Regions from separate parts of the Thiocapsa rosea genome, predicted to be linked through region 1. Evidence: riboswitches for the same ligand, from Rfam matches in the RefSeq annotation. Region 1 holds a riboswitch; each other region holds the start of a gene.
What was found. Region 1 has a riboswitch for cobalamin ahead of btuB (TonB-dependent vitamin B12 receptor). Riboswitches for the same ligand answer to the same signal wherever they lie in the genome.
Positions count from the first base shown of each region.

Region 2: linked by a shared signal. The riboswitch ahead of BDD21_RS27665 (hypothetical protein) and the one ahead of btuB (TonB-dependent vitamin B12 receptor) in region 1 are both predicted to bind cobalamin.
Region 3: linked by a shared signal. The riboswitch ahead of cbiM (cobalt transporter CbiM) and the one ahead of btuB (TonB-dependent vitamin B12 receptor) in region 1 are both predicted to bind cobalamin.

Region 1 is NZ_RBXL01000001.1:3,113,143-3,118,436, reverse strand. Features, by position in the region: gene BDD21_RS13975 (hypothetical protein) at 1-489, opposite strand, end outside; gene btuB (TonB-dependent vitamin B12 receptor) at 861-2,711, opposite strand; cobalamin riboswitch at 2,931-3,153, opposite strand; gene BDD21_RS13965 (calcium/sodium antiporter) at 3,482-4,453, opposite strand; gene BDD21_RS13960 (4Fe-4S dicluster domain-containing protein) at 4,787-5,294, shown strand, end outside.
Region 2 is NZ_RBXL01000001.1:136,039-141,332, reverse strand. Features, by position in the region: gene BDD21_RS00635 (efflux RND transporter periplasmic adaptor subunit) at 1-877, opposite strand, end outside; gene BDD21_RS00630 (TetR/AcrR family transcriptional regulator) at 1,091-1,687, shown strand; gene BDD21_RS00625 (OmpA family protein) at 1,858-2,877, opposite strand; gene BDD21_RS27665 (hypothetical protein) at 2,951-3,649, opposite strand; cobalamin riboswitch at 3,848-4,008, opposite strand; gene BDD21_RS00615 (UPF0182 family protein) at 4,368-5,294, opposite strand, start outside.
Region 3 is NZ_RBXL01000001.1:5,792,176-5,797,469, forward strand. Features, by position in the region: gene BDD21_RS25680 (energy-coupling factor ABC transporter ATP-binding protein) at 1-313, opposite strand, end outside; gene cbiQ (cobalt ECF transporter T component CbiQ) at 297-1,088, opposite strand; gene BDD21_RS25690 (hypothetical protein) at 1,097-1,744, opposite strand; gene cbiM (cobalt transporter CbiM) at 1,737-2,369, opposite strand; cobalamin riboswitch at 2,398-2,617, opposite strand; gene BDD21_RS25700 (V-type ATP synthase subunit D) at 2,727-3,335, opposite strand; gene BDD21_RS25705 (V-type ATP synthase subunit B) at 3,332-4,747, opposite strand.

The DNA of each region.
Region 1 (5,294 bases):
CAGGGTCGCGGGCATGTAGGTCGCGAAGCGCCCAAGCAGCTCAAGCGCACTCAGATCGGCGAAGCGACCGGAGAAGAGATAGAAACCGCCGCTGGCGAAGACCTCGGACAGGACACCGCCGATGAGCAGCGCGCCGAAGAGCAAGGGCAGGCTTTCCTTGGTCAACTCGAGACGACCGGCGGACCAGCGCCCCATCCCCCAGACCACGCCATAGGCCGGAACCAACATCCAATAGGCCGGAGTCAAACAGTAACCGCTGACACCGCCCCAGCCGATGGCGGTCAGGTCGATGACGGTCGCCAGACCGAACAGGGCCGGGAAGCCCCAAATCGAGCGCAGATACAGACCGGCAAGGAAGAAGACGGCCAGCGAGGCATCCGGAAGATGATGCGCCAGCGGGGCGAACTGCTGTCCGCGGGTCGCCGCCATGAGCGCGGCCAAGGCAAGGCCGATCAGAATACGGCTTCGAGCGTCGGTGATGGGGGTCATGAGGTCGAGTCTCCTGGTCGCGTCGCCGGGGCGACAATGTGGTGTTGCTCAAGTCCCGTGCAGCCATTGTAGGCGGTCGCACGGGGTGTCGAAAGCGGGTCGATTGCGGGGGAGCCTCCTGCCTCCTGCCTCCTGCCTCCTGCCTCCTGCCTCCTGCTTCCTGCCTCCTGCTTCCTGCCTCCTGCCTCCTGCCTCCTGCCTCCTGCCTCCTGCCTCCTGCTTCCTGCTTCATCCCGCCAGCCATCAGCCTTCGTCTATTCGCTGGTGGCTGGTGGCTGGTGGCTGGTGGCTGGTGGCTGGCGGCTGGCGGCTGGCGGCTGGCGGCTGGCGGCTGGCGGCTGGCGGCTGGCGGCTGGCGGCTGGCGGCGATTCTACGGCTCGTATCGCAAGGTCAGGTAAAACGCCCTCCCCGGCTGGTTGAACAGAAACGCGGTCTGGTAGTCCTCGTCGAGTGCGTTCTCCAGTCGCCCCTGAATCCGCACCGACGGGGTGAAGGCATACTCGGCACGCAGACCCAACAGGGTATAGCCGTCCAGGCGCTCGTTGTTGGCCAGGTCGTCGAAGCTACGCCCTGCGACATAGACACTCAGACCGGCCGACCAGCGCTCGAACTGGCGGTCGAGGTCGAGCTGAAGCATCTGCTCGGGGCGTCGCGGCAACAGATTACCCTGATTCGGGCCGTTCGAGCGGTTTTCGGGATCCAGCAGGGTGAGACTCGCGCCGAGATCCCACTCTTGGATTTGGACGATCCCGGACGCCTCGAAGCCTCGGATACGGGCCGAGGCAATGTTGGCCGGCGCGAACGTCGCCGCATCGAAGGCGATCAGGTCGTCGATGTCGGTCTCGTAGAGACTCAGCTCCCAGCGACCGAGCGGGAGGGTTCCGGTCAAACCCAGCTCGACACTGGCCGACTCCTCCGGGGACAGATTCGGGTTGCCGAATCCGGGATAGTAGAGATCGTTGAAGGTGGGTGCCTTGAAGGCGGTGCCGTAGGACAGCGACACGCGAATCCCCTGATCGAAGAGATAACCCCACGCCAGATTGCCGGTCGTCTGTCCACCGAACTGCTGGTAGTCGTCGTATCTGAGGCTGGCGGCAAGCTCGTTCGCGCCGATGGAGCCGAGATACTGTCCGTAGACGCCCGTGTTGCTGCGCGAGTCGTCCGTGTAGTCCACCGTGCCCGCGACGCGGTCGACCTGATAGTCCAGACCCAAGGTGAAGAGCTGGTCCGGGATCAAGGCGAGATCGTTCTGGATCCCGAAGCTGTCGCGCTCGGTCTCGAAGCTGTCGACGAAGCGCTCGGGGACGAAGGCGTCCGCATAAAACGCCCGGTATGTATCCTGACTGCGACCGGCCGAGAGGATCAGGGTCCAGGCATCGAGCGGACGCAAGGTGCCCTCCACGCCGAAGACCTGCTGCTCGGAGCGCGAGAGGTTGCCCGAGAAGATGGAGCCATCGAAGTCGGTGCGGTTGTCGGAGGTGAGGAGACTGAAATCGACCTTGGCCTGGTCGCTGAACTCATAACCGGCACGCGCACTTAACCCCAGATTGCGATAGCCGTCGCGATCCGGCTCGTCCACGCCGCAGCCGGCGAAGGGAAAGGCGCGGCCCTCGCAGGCGTCGATCCCGTCGGTCTGCTCCATGTTGGCGCCGAGGTCGAACCAGCCACGCTCGCCGCCGCCCGAGATGCCGCCCGAGATGCTCGCGGTGTCGAAGCTCCCTGCACCGACGCTGAAGCGCGGTCGCAATTCGCCGCCGCCGCGGCGCGTGAAGATCTGGATCACACCGCCGATCGCCTCCGAGCCATAGAGGCTCGAGCGCGGGCCGCGGACCACCTCGATACGCTCGATCTGAGCGATCGGAAGATCCTGCAGGGGCGCGGTGCCGAGGGTCGCCGACCCGACCTTCACGCCGTCGATCAGGACCAGCACATGACCGGCATTGGTCCCGCGCAGAAAGAGCGACGCGGGCTGACCGGCCCCGCCGCTGCCCGAGATCGAGACACCCGGCAGGCCGCGCAGCGCATCCGGAACCGAGCGAAACTGACGGCGCTCGATCTCGTCGCGATCGATCACGCTCACGGAGGCCAGGGTTTGGCCTTCGGTCTCCGGCGTTCGCGTCGCCGTCACCACCAAGGGGTCGAGGATCAGGGTCTGCGTGTCCGCGTAGACAGGCAAACCGAGGGGCAGCGACACAGCCGCCGCCATAACAGGAAATCTCATCGACAAACTCCGACAGAGGCCCGAGCGCACCCGCATGGGCCAACAGAAGAAGGGGTCGAGAGAACGACGTCGGGCGAGAGCGGAGCCGTAGACATGCGACGGGGCCGGCATCCCGGCCGGCCGCCCCGCGCGACCCCGGTTCGAGGCTCCGTTCGATCACTCGAAGACGACACGGGCCGACGTCAGGTCGGCCCGTGCACGCATGCGAGACACATCGAAACGGTCCCCGATCATCCGGCCGGTCTCCGGGCTTACGAGCGGGATCGGATCCCGGACGCGGCGCCTTCCCGTGATGACTCACAGTGGCATTTCGCCGCGTCTTGACTCGTCTACCGTTGCGGGGGCAGCGCCGGCTTTGCGGGTCCCGAGGGCACCGCGCACCGACTTCCCGTTTAACCCCGAAGGCGAAAGCCTTCGAGGCACCGGACAATCAACGCGGGACTGTAGGGTTTTCGCGAGCGCCACGTCAATGTGTCGACACGCGACCCGACATCAAAGCCTGACCTGGATCAATCCAGACCCTGTCCTCGGCTGACTCACGACGCACTCAAGCGGTGTTGCCCCCGCGCGCTCGAGGCGCTTAAACCGCGCCCAGCGCGGTATGCGATGTTTTTGGATGGGACCGGCCACGGCAGACTTGACGACCGCTGGAGGCGGCGCGGTTTAAAATATTGAAAAACATTAAATTTTAAACCGCGCCCCACCGAGATCGAGGACATCTCCGAAGCCAAACACACCATGAAAACAACGCATATCGCTCTTGACGCGGTTTAAACCCCGAAGACGGTGCCGATCAAGTAGGCGGTATAGCCGACGTAGCAGGCCAGAAGCAGCATGCCTTCGACCCGGTTGATTCGACCCGGACCGCGGAACCCGTAGCCGATCACGAACAAGGACAGCGTGAGCAGCCCCATCACCATCATGTCGCGTGAGATGACCTCCGGCGGCACGAGCATCGGATGGATGGCCCCCGCGATCCCGACCACGGCGAGCGTATTGAAGAGATTCGACCCGATGATGTTGCCCAGGGCGAGATCATGCTCGCCCTTGCGCGCGGCGATGACGGAGGAGGCCAGCTCCGGGAGCGAGGTACCCACCGCAACGATCGTCAGACCGATGATGAGATCGCTCACGCCCAAGGCATGGGCGATCTCGACCGATCCCCAGACCAGCATGCGCGAGCTGATGATCAGGAAGACCAAGCCAACGCCCAGCCAAATCAAGGCTCGGCGCAGCGGCATCCGCGCCTGATCGAGCTCCTGCGTGACCTCCCCGGCCAAGGCATCCGAGCGTTCTCGCAGACCTTGCCAGATGGTCCAACCCATCAATGCCGCAAAAACGCCCAGGAACGCCCAAGCGTCCATGCGGGTCAGCTCGCCGTCCATGAGCAACACCACGGCGAAGAGGGTGACACCGGCAAGGATCGGCAGCTCCTTGCGGAGCACGCTGGAGTGAACCGCGATGGGGCTGATGATCGCGGTGAGACCCAAGATCAGCGCAATGTTGGTGATGTTCGAGCCATAGGCGTTGCCGAGCGCAAGCCCGGGGTTGCCCTGAAAGGCCGCAATCGCCGAGACCACCATTTCCGGGGCCGAGGTGCCGAACCCGATGACGACCATGCCGATCAGCAAGGGCGGCATCCCGAGATGCTTCGCGGTCACCGCAGCGCCTTCGACGAAGCGATCGGCACTCCATAGAAGCAGCGCCAGACCGAGGACGACCGAGAGTGATGCTAGGACCATAAGACGCGTGACGCCTCGAACGTGTGATGTGGGGATTCAAAGGAAGCGGAGTCTACAACGCCGACCGAGGCATGCGAAGCAGCGCAGCAGCGCAGCAGCGGCCGATGAGGAGCTCTCCATCCGCAACGCACTCGAGCACCCTCGCAACGACAAGGTCTTGCGTCGCTTGCGCTGCATCCCCCGGATGGTTACCCTGCGCGCATTTTCGTAATCCCGTAGTCATCGCATGGTCGTTTTACCCGAGGGCGCCGACCGCTCCGGAGCCCTTCAGCTCCACCCCGACCGATGCCCCCGCCGGGTGCACCGGATCCTCCGTTGTCGAGGGACACCCCGTTGAAAATACTTCCCAAGCACTCGCTCAAGGCGTGGGTCGAACGCCTGCGTGACACCCACCGCGTCGTGGCGCCTCGAGAGACCTACGGTCAGTACATCTTCGAAGAGATCGAGAACGCGGACGACCTGGTGTTCGATTACCACACCAGCGTTCTCCCGCCCAAGAAGTACCTCCTGCCGCCGCGCGAGGATCTCTTCGCCTTCAACGCGAAGACGATGGAGATGTCGCCGCTGATCGAAGAGATCCAGCCCACGGTGATCATGGCCCTGCACACCTGCGACCTGCACGCCATCACCCTACTGGACAAGATCCAGGGCACCGGCCACACCGATCAGCACTATCAAGCACGCCGGCGCAAGACGACCCTGGTCAGCATCGAATGCCTGAAACCCTGCATGGACCACGCCTTCTGCAAGAGCATGGGCACGTTGGCCGTACCCGAGGGTTTCGACATTCACCTCACCGATCTGGGCGATCGCTATGCGGTGGACATCGGCTCGGAGCAGG
Region 2 (5,294 bases), 3.0 Mb from region 1:
GCAGAAGCTCTTGCTCGGGGTTCGGGATGGTGGCACGCAACGTGACCGTGCCTGTTCCCTGATCGACCGTGACCTCGGAGGATTCCAGGCGTCCCGCATGCGGATGGATCCTGCCGTCCTCCAGGATGAGTGTCACCTTCGCCTGCTCTCCGTTGGGGCTCTGAAGACGGCCATCGGCCAGGGCGCGGCGCAACTTGAGCAACTGGGTGCTCGACTGGGTGAGGTCGACGTAAATGGGATCGATCTGCTGCACGGTCGCCAACTCCTCGGACTGGTTGGCCGTCACCAAGGCACCTTGGGTGACGGTCGAGCGGCCGATCCGTCCGGCGATCGGCGACTCGACCCGACTATAGGCGAGGTCGATTCGCGCACGCTCCAAGGCGGCCTGATCGACGGCGACACTGGCCGCAGCCTCCTTGAGCGCCGCCTGGGTGTCGTCGTTGTCCTCCTGGCTCACCGCCTTGGAGTTGGCGAGACGCGCATAGCGATCGGCCTTCAGCCGCGCCCGATCCAAGGTGGCCTGCGAGCGTGCCAGCGCGGCCTCGGCGCTGTCGTAAGCCGCCTGGTAGACGGCCGGGTCGATCTGATAGAGCACTTGGCCCGCGCTGATTTCGCCGCCTTCGGTAAAGAGTCGATCCTGGATGAGGCCGCTGACGCGCGGTCGCACCTCCGCGATCCGATAGGGTACGGTGCGGCCGGGAAGCTCGGTCGTCAGCGTGGTCGGGCGGGCGACGATCGTGAACGTGCCGACCTCGGGGGGCGGGGGTGCTGCGGCCGCGACCGCGCTGCCGGGGGTTTGATTGCAGCCGGCGAGGAGCAAGGCGATACCGATCGGCAAGGCCAGAGCGATGCCGATCTGAAGGCGGGCGGATCCCATGAGATACCTCGAAGTGCGGTGCCAGAGTCGACTGTTTGAGGTGTCGACCGTTGACTCTTCTAGAGTGAACGTTCATTCTAGTTCTTGTCGGAACTTTAGACCCGCAAGTCGACGAGGTCAAGGTGTCAGGTGGTGTGCGCGGCTCGTGCCGTTGCGGCGCTGTCATCGAAGAGCGCCCGCGCAACGGCGCGAACAATCAACGGAGGAACAAGAATGCATGGACCGGATCAAGATCAGGAACCCAGCCGCGGTCAGGCGAGGCGCCAACAGATCCTCGATGCGGCGGCCACCTGTTTCGTGCGCGAGGGATTTCACGGGACCAGCATCGCGAAGATCTCGAAGGCGGCCGGGATGAGTCCGGGCCACATCTATCACTTCTTCGAGAGCAAGGAGACGATCATCGGCGCCTTGGTGCAGCGCAAGCTGGAACGCTCGCTTGAGATCGTCCTTCAGTTCGAGAGCGAAGAGGACCTCTTTCAGGCGATGATCGACCGCGTCGAGGTGGGCCTGAACGAGAAGACAGACCTGGACACCGCAGCACTGGAGATGGAGATGCTCGCCGAGGCCGCCCGCAATCCGGCGGTGGCCGAGATCGTCCGCGCCGCCGACGCCGCCAAGCGCGAGCGCCTCTGCGCCCTATATCGCGCCGCCCGGCACGCCCGCGGGATGGACGTCGGCGACGCCGACGCCTCGATCGAGGTGATCATGGCCCTCTTCGACGGGCTGTCGGGTCGCGCCATCAGTCATCCCGATCTCGACAAAGCGGCGTTGCTGCCGCTGCTGCGAAGCGCCCTGCGCGCACTCCTCTGACCCTTGGTCCGCCCGATGATCGGAAACGCCTGTGCCATGTGGCCGGATCCGAGCGGGCGGACATGCATTGCACGTCGTCCGAGACATGGTTCGCCGTCAGCTCCGGCGATTATCGGAGCCGGGGCGGCCAAGCCAATCCGATAAACCAAGTATACCGCTCTGGCTGCGGTTTAGAGTCGAATGAACTCAACGCGCCTGTTTTCGGCTTTTCCGTTCTCGGTCGTGTTGTCGGCGACGGGTTTGGAAGCGCCCCATCCTTTTGACGTCAGGCGATCGGGACCGATTCCCTTCTCGATCAGCGCACGGACGACGCTTTCAGCTCGCTGCTGAGAAAGACGCTGGTTGAGTTCGCCGTCTCCGTCTGAGTCCGTATGGCCTTCCACCGAGAAACGGAGGTCTTGGTGATCCCGCATAAGCTGAACGACTTGGTCGATGATCCCCGCGGATTCCGGTTTGATGTCGGCCTTGTTGACGTCGAACTGGATGTCGGTGGTTGAAAAACGTCCTTCCGACATGACTGTTTCATAAAGCGGCATGCCGCCTTCGGCGACAACCACGTTTGTGATGAATGTATCTGAATTGGGTCTGGCGTTATTGGGACGCCCTCCCTGGATCTGAAAACTTCGCAGTTCCTCTTCGAAACGAGGCACGTTCAAAATACGGACACCATTGGAAAAAACCCGCATTTCATGTTGATTGAACGAGAGGGCCAGTCGTCTCCATCCCGGCTGAAATCCGGCTCTGGTCTCGGTGGTTTTGCCTTCAGAGACGGCGCCGCCGCGCGATGAAACCAGTATGAAGCGTTCCCCGGTAAATCTCAGCGAACCGGATCTTCTGCCTGTGTCGTTGAAGAAAGTAATTTCGTAAGCATGCTGCCTGAGCTCGTTCATCAAATAATCGAACTCAATCGTGAACGCCTGGGGTAAGGAGTTGTTTTCCTCCATGAGCGGCGCGACTTGCGTCTGGGTAATCAGGAATGAAAGCGCGTTTTCCCCGTCGTGTCTGGCGACTTCCGCGCTTCCTTTGACCAGTCGCCACTTTGAAGGGAACTCTCCGACCCTTTCGTGCTTTAGACTGTCCTCGAAAATGATAGTGGATCCACGTGTAAACTCGGTCTGACCATAAGCCGCGGCTGATATCAGGATGAACGCGGCCACGCTGATGAAGCGCTTCAGAAGAATATGTTGCATGCTGTTTCCTTTCTATGACAAGCGATACACGTCAAGTGGCACGGGTATCGGCTCACGGGTTTCATGCTGAAGTCTAGAGAAAATCATCCTCATCGTCGTCATGCCCAAACACCTCTTGCAATTGGGGCATGTAAGGGGTTATGGCTTGAATATGCGACTCAGGCACGGATGCAAGCTGAATTTTCATCTCCGAGACCATCTGAAACACCGGGGAGCCTTGGAATGATTGCCGTTGTTCCGGGCTCATGGAGGCCATTGAACTTTCAAGTTCGCCGATTTGCCCTCTGGCGGAAGAGGCTATGTATGCACGAATGATGTGCGCGTATTGTTCCGCATAGTCTTCCATTGAAGCGTATCCGTTGCTCCCGACGATATTCCGCACCTCGGGTTTCCCGGACATGTCTTCCAATATCAACTGCTTTGTGCTCTCGACGTCCAAGATGCCTATATCGTCTTCTTCTTCATCATCATCATCATCATCATCATCTCGGTCGTCATCGAGCTCGTCGAAATATGGCGCAAGCGCTTCAGTCGTCGTGATGAATCGCTCCATGTCCGACGAGGAGAGATTCATTGCATAAGCGCCACTGAAAACGAACAACGAGACAAAGACGAACAGCACTACTTTTTTAACCATGGAAACGACCTTGTTGGGTTGGGGGTGAACAGGGGCCGCCGTAAGGCGATCCATCCCGGCTTCGAGCGCTGAGCCGCGTCCCGGCCGTGAAGACAGGGCGGGGTTCTCCGACGCGAATCCCGGGCTCGGCAGCACGGAAAGATCCAGGCGTCCGTGGGGCCTCGGCCACCACCTCGGCCCGGGGCGGAATCTCCCAGCGCACCAGCGCCTCAACCGACCGCAGCGCATCGGGGTCGACCAGCTCCCCTTTGTTCAGAAGCACCAAGTCCACCCCGGAGAAACGCTACACACATGTGATGTTTCCGCTCCGCCGCCGGTCTGCCCGCTGAGGGTGGATCAGGCATCCTGCAGGCCGGTCTCCGGGCTCGTGGCTGTGAGGAAGAACGCACGCGAGTGCGGGGGCAGTACCGGCCTAGTCGCGCGGGCGACGCCACCGGCTTGCCGTTTCGCCCGAAAGGCACGACCTTTCGGGCGCTTGCTGGAAGATTGGATAAACCATGCAAGTTTACCGGGAATGACGCGATTCGGCCAACCCGGATCCATCGCTTGGACCCCAACGGTCTGACCGGCCGTCACATCGCCGGGCGTGGCCGGCTTCGAGGTGCACCTTGCGCAGACCCTGGTTCTGCTGGATCTTGCGGTGCGCGGTGCATGGCCTCCGCAAAGGCGTCCGAGTCGAAAAGACCTGCTGCTTGAAGCACTCCCACGGGGGCTAGCCGCCTTGCCGGCGGCCTCGAAGGAACGGTGCTCCGCGAGCGCTTGCGCTTCCGTCCGACCGAAGGCCGAGAGGATCGCGCGCGTGTCAGTCAGACGTCAGTTCCTGTATTTGGCCTTACTCCGCTTTCATCGATCGTCACTCGTCGTCAGTGCTTTCGGCGTTCGCTTCCGGCGCGACGTCGGGACTGATCTCGATCTCTACGCTGTCCGGGAACGAAACCGCACCCCCACCCGGTGCCGGTGCAGCGTCCCTGGCCCCAGCGGTCTTGTTGACGGCGCTGAATGCTGCTTCAATTGTTGCCGCCATCGCCACCCGCTCGCCGACGATCGCAATGAAACGGACCAACTCCGGAAAGCTGGCGCCGGTTTGGGCCTTTAGAAACACGCCCTGTACAGAGGCGATGACACCATTGACCGGCATCACGACCAAACTGCCTCGTTCCGCCTGAGCGCCCTGTCGATTCCAGAGCGCGAACTCTTGTGTGATCCGGGGGTCCTGTTTCACGAAAGCGTCTCCCTGGGCCGGGCCGTAGACCAAGGTTCCCCGTGGGAAGCTGTAGGCGACGATCCGACCATAATTCTCGCCGTCGTTGCCGGCGACCACGAGGGCGCGCATGTTGTTCTTGCCCTTCGGGTTCATCGGCGCGAGCAGGCTGAACTCTAACCGCTCAGGATCCAACAGGTTCAGCGTCACGTAATAGGGCTTGATGACACGAACCTCATTCTCCCATTGCACCTCCGGATAGACCCACAGATCTTCCTGTTTGAAAAACGTGCGGGGATCGCGCTGCTGATAGCGTCCATAGATTCCCAACTGGATGTCGAACAGGCGCTTCGGATAACGCACGTGTTGCTGCAACTGGTCCGGCATCTCTGAGAACGGTTTGAACACGCCGGGATACGCTCGCGCATAGGCCCTGATGATCGGGTCATCGGGTTCGGACACATAGTAGCTGACGCTGCCATCATAGGCATCGATCACCACTTTTGCAGAGTTGCGGATCGTGTTGAAGGTGTGTGGGACGCCTGCGAAATCGGCAGTGGCCGTGTAGGAGTAGGGATA
Region 3 (5,294 bases), 2.7 Mb from region 1:
CGAAGGCAATGTCCTCGGCCACGGTCGGACAGAAGAGCTGGTCGTCCGGATCCTGAAAGACCAGGCCGGCGCGCTGTCGGACCTCGTGGAAATCCTGTTCGTTACGCCTTGGTGCGCCGAAGGCGACGACCGTCCCGACCTGGGGCCGTAAGAGCCCGACCATGATATGCAGCAGGGTGCTCTTGCCGGATCCGTTTGGACCGGTCAGCGCGATGCGCTCGCCTGCATCCAGGCCGAGGCTCGCATCCCGCAGGACCGGCGCTTGCCCGGGGTACGCAAAACGCAACCCGCTCAGCTCAAACAAGGTTGGCATGCAAGAGATCCAGTGCGAGCAAGGCCGCGAACGCGAATGCAGCAGCTCCTGCGAAGACCGCGTCGCCGGGGCGATAGGCGAATTGGTCCAGGAGATGAAAACGGCCTTGAAAGCCGCGGCAGCGCATCGCGGCCAGGATACGCTCGGAGCGCTCCAGGCTGCGCACCAGCAGCATCCCGACCAGATAGCCGAGGCTTCGGTAGGTGTGTCGGTTGTTGCCCGGGCGAAAGCAGCGGGCGCGCATCGCCGTGCGCAGCCGCGCGTATTCCTCGCCGATGACGGTGATGTAACGCACGGTAAACAGCAGCAGTTGCACCAGTGTCGCCGGCATCCGCAGGCGGGCAAGGGCGTGACCGAGCGTGACCGCCTCGAGGCTGCCGACCAAGGCCAGAAGCGCGAGCACGATCGCATTGGCCTTGAGCACGATCGCGACCGCCTTGTGCAGACCCTCGGCGCTCGCACTGAAGGACCCCCACGCGAAGATCGGCGTCCCGGGCACCGTAAAGGGCAGCAACAACAGGATGAACAGCATAAAACCGTCCATCGCCGCCATCCGTTTAAGGGTCGGGCCGGCGGGCAGACGTGCCCAGAGCATCAAGAGGATGGCCAGACAAAGCGCGAGTGCAAGCGTCTGTAGACCCGACAGGGAAACCACCACCAGTGCGAACAAGGTGGCGGCAACGATGCGAAGGCGCGGATCCAGGTCGCGCAGCCAGCCCCGGCGCGCCCCGCCGGCTGTCGTCGCACACTCGGCGGGCTCGAGCAGATGCCCCATGGCCGGTCTCAGGCTCGCGTCGGCCGGCGGCCGTAAACAAAAAACAGCAACCCGAATAGACCCGCGATATAACCCATTCCGCCGAGGATCTGTTGCAACCCGGTCTGTTCCTTGAGCTGAACGATCTCTCTTCGCAAGGGCTGGACCTCTTGCCTGACCGCCTCGGCGATCAGTGCGCGAAGCGCCTCGTTGGTCGGGCCGAGCGTTTCGGCGGATCCTTGAGGGGTGTCGGATGCAGACCCGCCTGCTAGTGGCGCGACCTCCTCGGGCGAGAGCCGGATCTCGGCCAGATGCCCGGCCCCGAGATCGGCGCGGACGGTCAGCGCGACCCCCTTGATCGCCTCGCCCGCGAGCCCGCCTCCACGTTCATCTCCGGGCCGGCTCGGCGCGCTGAAGCGAAACAACCCGTCCTCGTCGGTTGCGGTCTCCCCGAGCTTGCGCAGCTCATGGTCGAAGACCTCGACCGGTGTGCCGGGCGGAGCCGGCTTCCCGTTGGAAAAGCCGATCTCACCGACGAGGTCGGTCCCTTCGACCCACGCCGAGGCAACGACCTTATGCGCCTGAGCCGGTCCGCCGAGCAAGAGCCCGAACACGAGCCAGAACAGAGCAAGGATGGTCCAACCCCGACTGCAACGCCAACCCGGGCATTCAGGCATCGCCGCTCCGCACAACGGGCTCGTCGAAGACGCCGAACAGCTCCGGCTTCACCTGTCGGATGAGGGTCACGGCGGCGACGCAGAGCATCGCCTCGATCGCCATGATCGGAAGATGTGCGAAGAAGACCAGCTTGGCCGCCACCAGATAGTGTTGGCCGCTCAGGGTCAGGGCAAATGCCACCAAGGCCGCGGTCATGGCGATCGCAAACCCGCCCGCGAGCCCGGCCCAAACAGCGGCGACCCCGATGCGCTCGGACCGGATCCCCGAGCGGCACAGATAGTGGACCGCAACCGCCGGCAGGGCGATCGCCAGCGTGTTGACCCCGAGCACCGTGATTCCGCCGAAGCCGAAAAAGACGGCTTGGAGCAGGAGACCGACGAAGAGGGCGGGAAAGGCCGCCCAACCGAGCACGATCCCGGCGAGCCCATTCATGATCAGATGGACGCTGGACGGGCCGATGGGCACATGGACCAAGGCCGCGACGAAGAAGGTCGCGCTCAGGACTCCCGCCGCCGGGATGCGCTCCATGTCCAGCTCCCGCAGACCTTTGGCGATTCCGGCCACGGCCAGAACCGCACCCCCGATGACAACGGGATGAGACAAGGCGCCGTCGACGATGTGCATATAAACCTCTAAGGGATCGCCCGTCCCGTTGGTGAATGGGGGTTCGGCAGGTCTCCTGACTCGCGCGTCGTCGGCATCACCGGCCTTCCCGGGCCGTCATCCCTTGCGGATGACAGCGCCCAGTGGCGTCAGCGGTGGGCCTCGGCGCTTACAGTTGCGGGGACAGTCACGGAATCGGCCGCAGTCGGCGTGCCTCACCGTGTTCCCTTTAAACCGCGTTCGGAATGACCGGGCACAGGTGAGAACAACACCCGTCATTCCTGATGCGGTTTAACCGCTCGTGACCCTGTCACGAGCGGAACCGAAGCGCGGAAGTCTAAACGAATGGCCTTGGCGCGATCAATGGCGACAGGCGGTTCAGACCCGAACCTGTCGCGCACGCACGACCTCTTCGCGCTCGAGCTCTTCGAGCGCGGACTCCACCGCACGCAGGGTGTCGTCGATCTCGGGGAGGAGGACGTCTTCGAGTGCGCGCGCGCGGCGGGCGGTGCGGGCGTAGTCGGCGCGCAGGCGTTGGAGATTGCCGACCATGGCGGCCAGACGGGCGATGCGCGGGATCAGCACCTGGAAGGCTCGGCGACAGCGGTCGGCGTCCGGGCTGTCGGCGACGCTCGGCGGGGGTGATTGCGGCTGCCGATCGCTGTCGACCAGATCGTGCAGGGTCACGCCGAGGACGCGCCGCGGCGTGAGACGGCAATCGGTGTCGAGTGGCGGTGCCGGCGGGTGGATGGCGAGTCCTTCCAGGCCATGACGGGCGACAGCGCCTTGGAGTGCATCGGCGGCTTCGCGATAGTCGGCTCGAAAGGCGGCCAGCTCATGCTCGTAGCGGCCGAGCTCGGCGAGGATCTCGGCGGCGAGGATCAGCCGTTTCTCGTCGAGGAATCGATACCCTTCCCGCATCCCGGAGCGCTCTTCCTTGAGCTCGAGGAAGGCGCTGTGGGTCGGAACGATCGCGCGCTCGGTCATGAGACGGGTTCTCGGCGCGGGGATTGATCGAGCAAATGCTCGCGGATCTGACGGTCGTCGAGTCGGTGCAGCTCGCCCGCCGGTAAGCCGCGCAGGGCGGACCATCCGGCGGCCATGCTCTCCTCCAGGGTCCGCGCATCGACACCCTGATGGATCACCGTCTGCTCGAAGTCGTCGCCGAAGAGAAGCAGCTTGCGGTCGTCATCCGAGAGACCGTCCTCCCCGACCACACCGGCCAGCACCCGTGTCTGCCGGGCCTGGCTGTAACTGGCGTAGAGCTGCGCGGCGAGTGCCGGATGATCGGCATGGGTGCGTCCCGTGCCGATGCCGTCCTTCATCAGACGCGACAGACTCGGCAGCAAGCGGATCGGCGGATAGATGTCGCGCCGGTGCAGATCCCGATCGAGCACGATCTGACCCTCGGTGATGTAGCCCGTGAGATCCGGGATGGGGTGAGTGATGTCGTCGTTGGGCATGGTCAGGATGGGGACCTGCGTGACCGAGCCCGGTTTTCCGCGGATGCGACCGGCGCGCTCGTAGAGGGTTGCCAGATCCGAGTACATGTAGCCCGGATAGCCCTTCCGGCTGGGGACCTCGCCGCGGCTCGCCGAGACCTCTCGCAGGGCCTCGCAGTAGTTGGTGAGATCGGTCAGGATCACCAAGACATGCATGCCTTCGACGAACGCCAAGTACTCCGCGGCGGTTAAGGCGAAGCGGGGGGCGAGCAGACGCTGCGCGCTCGAATCGCTGGCCAGGTTGAGAAAGAGCACGGTGCGGGCGAGCGCCCCGCTCTTCTCCATCTCCTCGCGAAAGAACTCGGCGCTGTCGTGCGGGATGCCGATGCCGGCGAAGACGATGGCGAACCCTTCAGCCTCTTGCGCATCTCCCGGCAGGCGCGCGTTGCAGGCAATGTCAACAGCGATGCGGTCATGGGGGAGCCCGCCGCCCGAGAAGAGCGGCAACTTTTGGCCGCGCACCAGGCTGTTCATGAGATCGATCGCCGTGAAACCGGTCTCGAGAAATTCGCTCGGCGCCACGCGTGCGGTGGGCTTGATCGGCAGACCCTCGACCCGGTAGGCGTGCTCGGCCGCGAGCGGCGGTCCGCCGTCGAGCGGTTTGCCGATGCCGTTGAAGACCCGCCCGAGCAGCCCCGGACCGACATGGAACCGCAACGGCTCGCCGAAGAAGCGTACCCGCGTGCCCTGCAGGGCAAGCCCGGCGGTGTCGTCGAGCATCTCGACCGTGATGGTGTCCTCGTCCAAGGCCGCGATGCGCCCGAGACGCACCGAGCCGTCCGTGCCCTCCACCTCGACCGCCTCGTTCAAACCCACGTCGAGGCTGCGGCTCAAGAACAACAGCGGACCCTCGGCACGGTTGGCGATCTCCTCTCCGATGAGTCTGGCGTATGTCATTGGCGTACCTGCTTGGGTGGGATGGGTGCGGGAGGTTCCTGCCTCCTGCTTCCTGCTTCCTGCTTCCTGCTTCCTGCTTCCTGCTTCCTGCCTTCTGCTTCCTGCCTCCTGCTTCCTGCTTCCTGCCTCCTGCCTCCTGCCTCCTGCTTCCTGCCAACTCGCTCCCACGCTCCGCGTGGGAGTGTAGACCCGACGCTCTGCGTCGCGGGGCGGGGCGGTACCGGTCGCGGATCGGCGCCGTGACGGACCGCCGGCGGTGCGCATCGACCTGCGGCAGGGACGCGGAGCGTCCCGGCGACACTCCCACGCGGAGCGTGGGAGCGAGTACGGCTCCTGCTTCCTGCCTCCTGCCTCCTGCCTCCTGCCTCCTGCCTCCTGCCTCCTGCCTCCTGCTTCCTGCTTCCTGCTTCCTGCCTCCTGCTTCCTGCGTCCTGCCTCCTGCTTCCTGCCCAACTCGCTCCCACGCTCCGCGTGGGAGTGTAGACCCGACGCTCTGCGTCGCGGGGCGGGGCGGTACCGGTCGCGGATCGGCGCCGTGACGGACCGC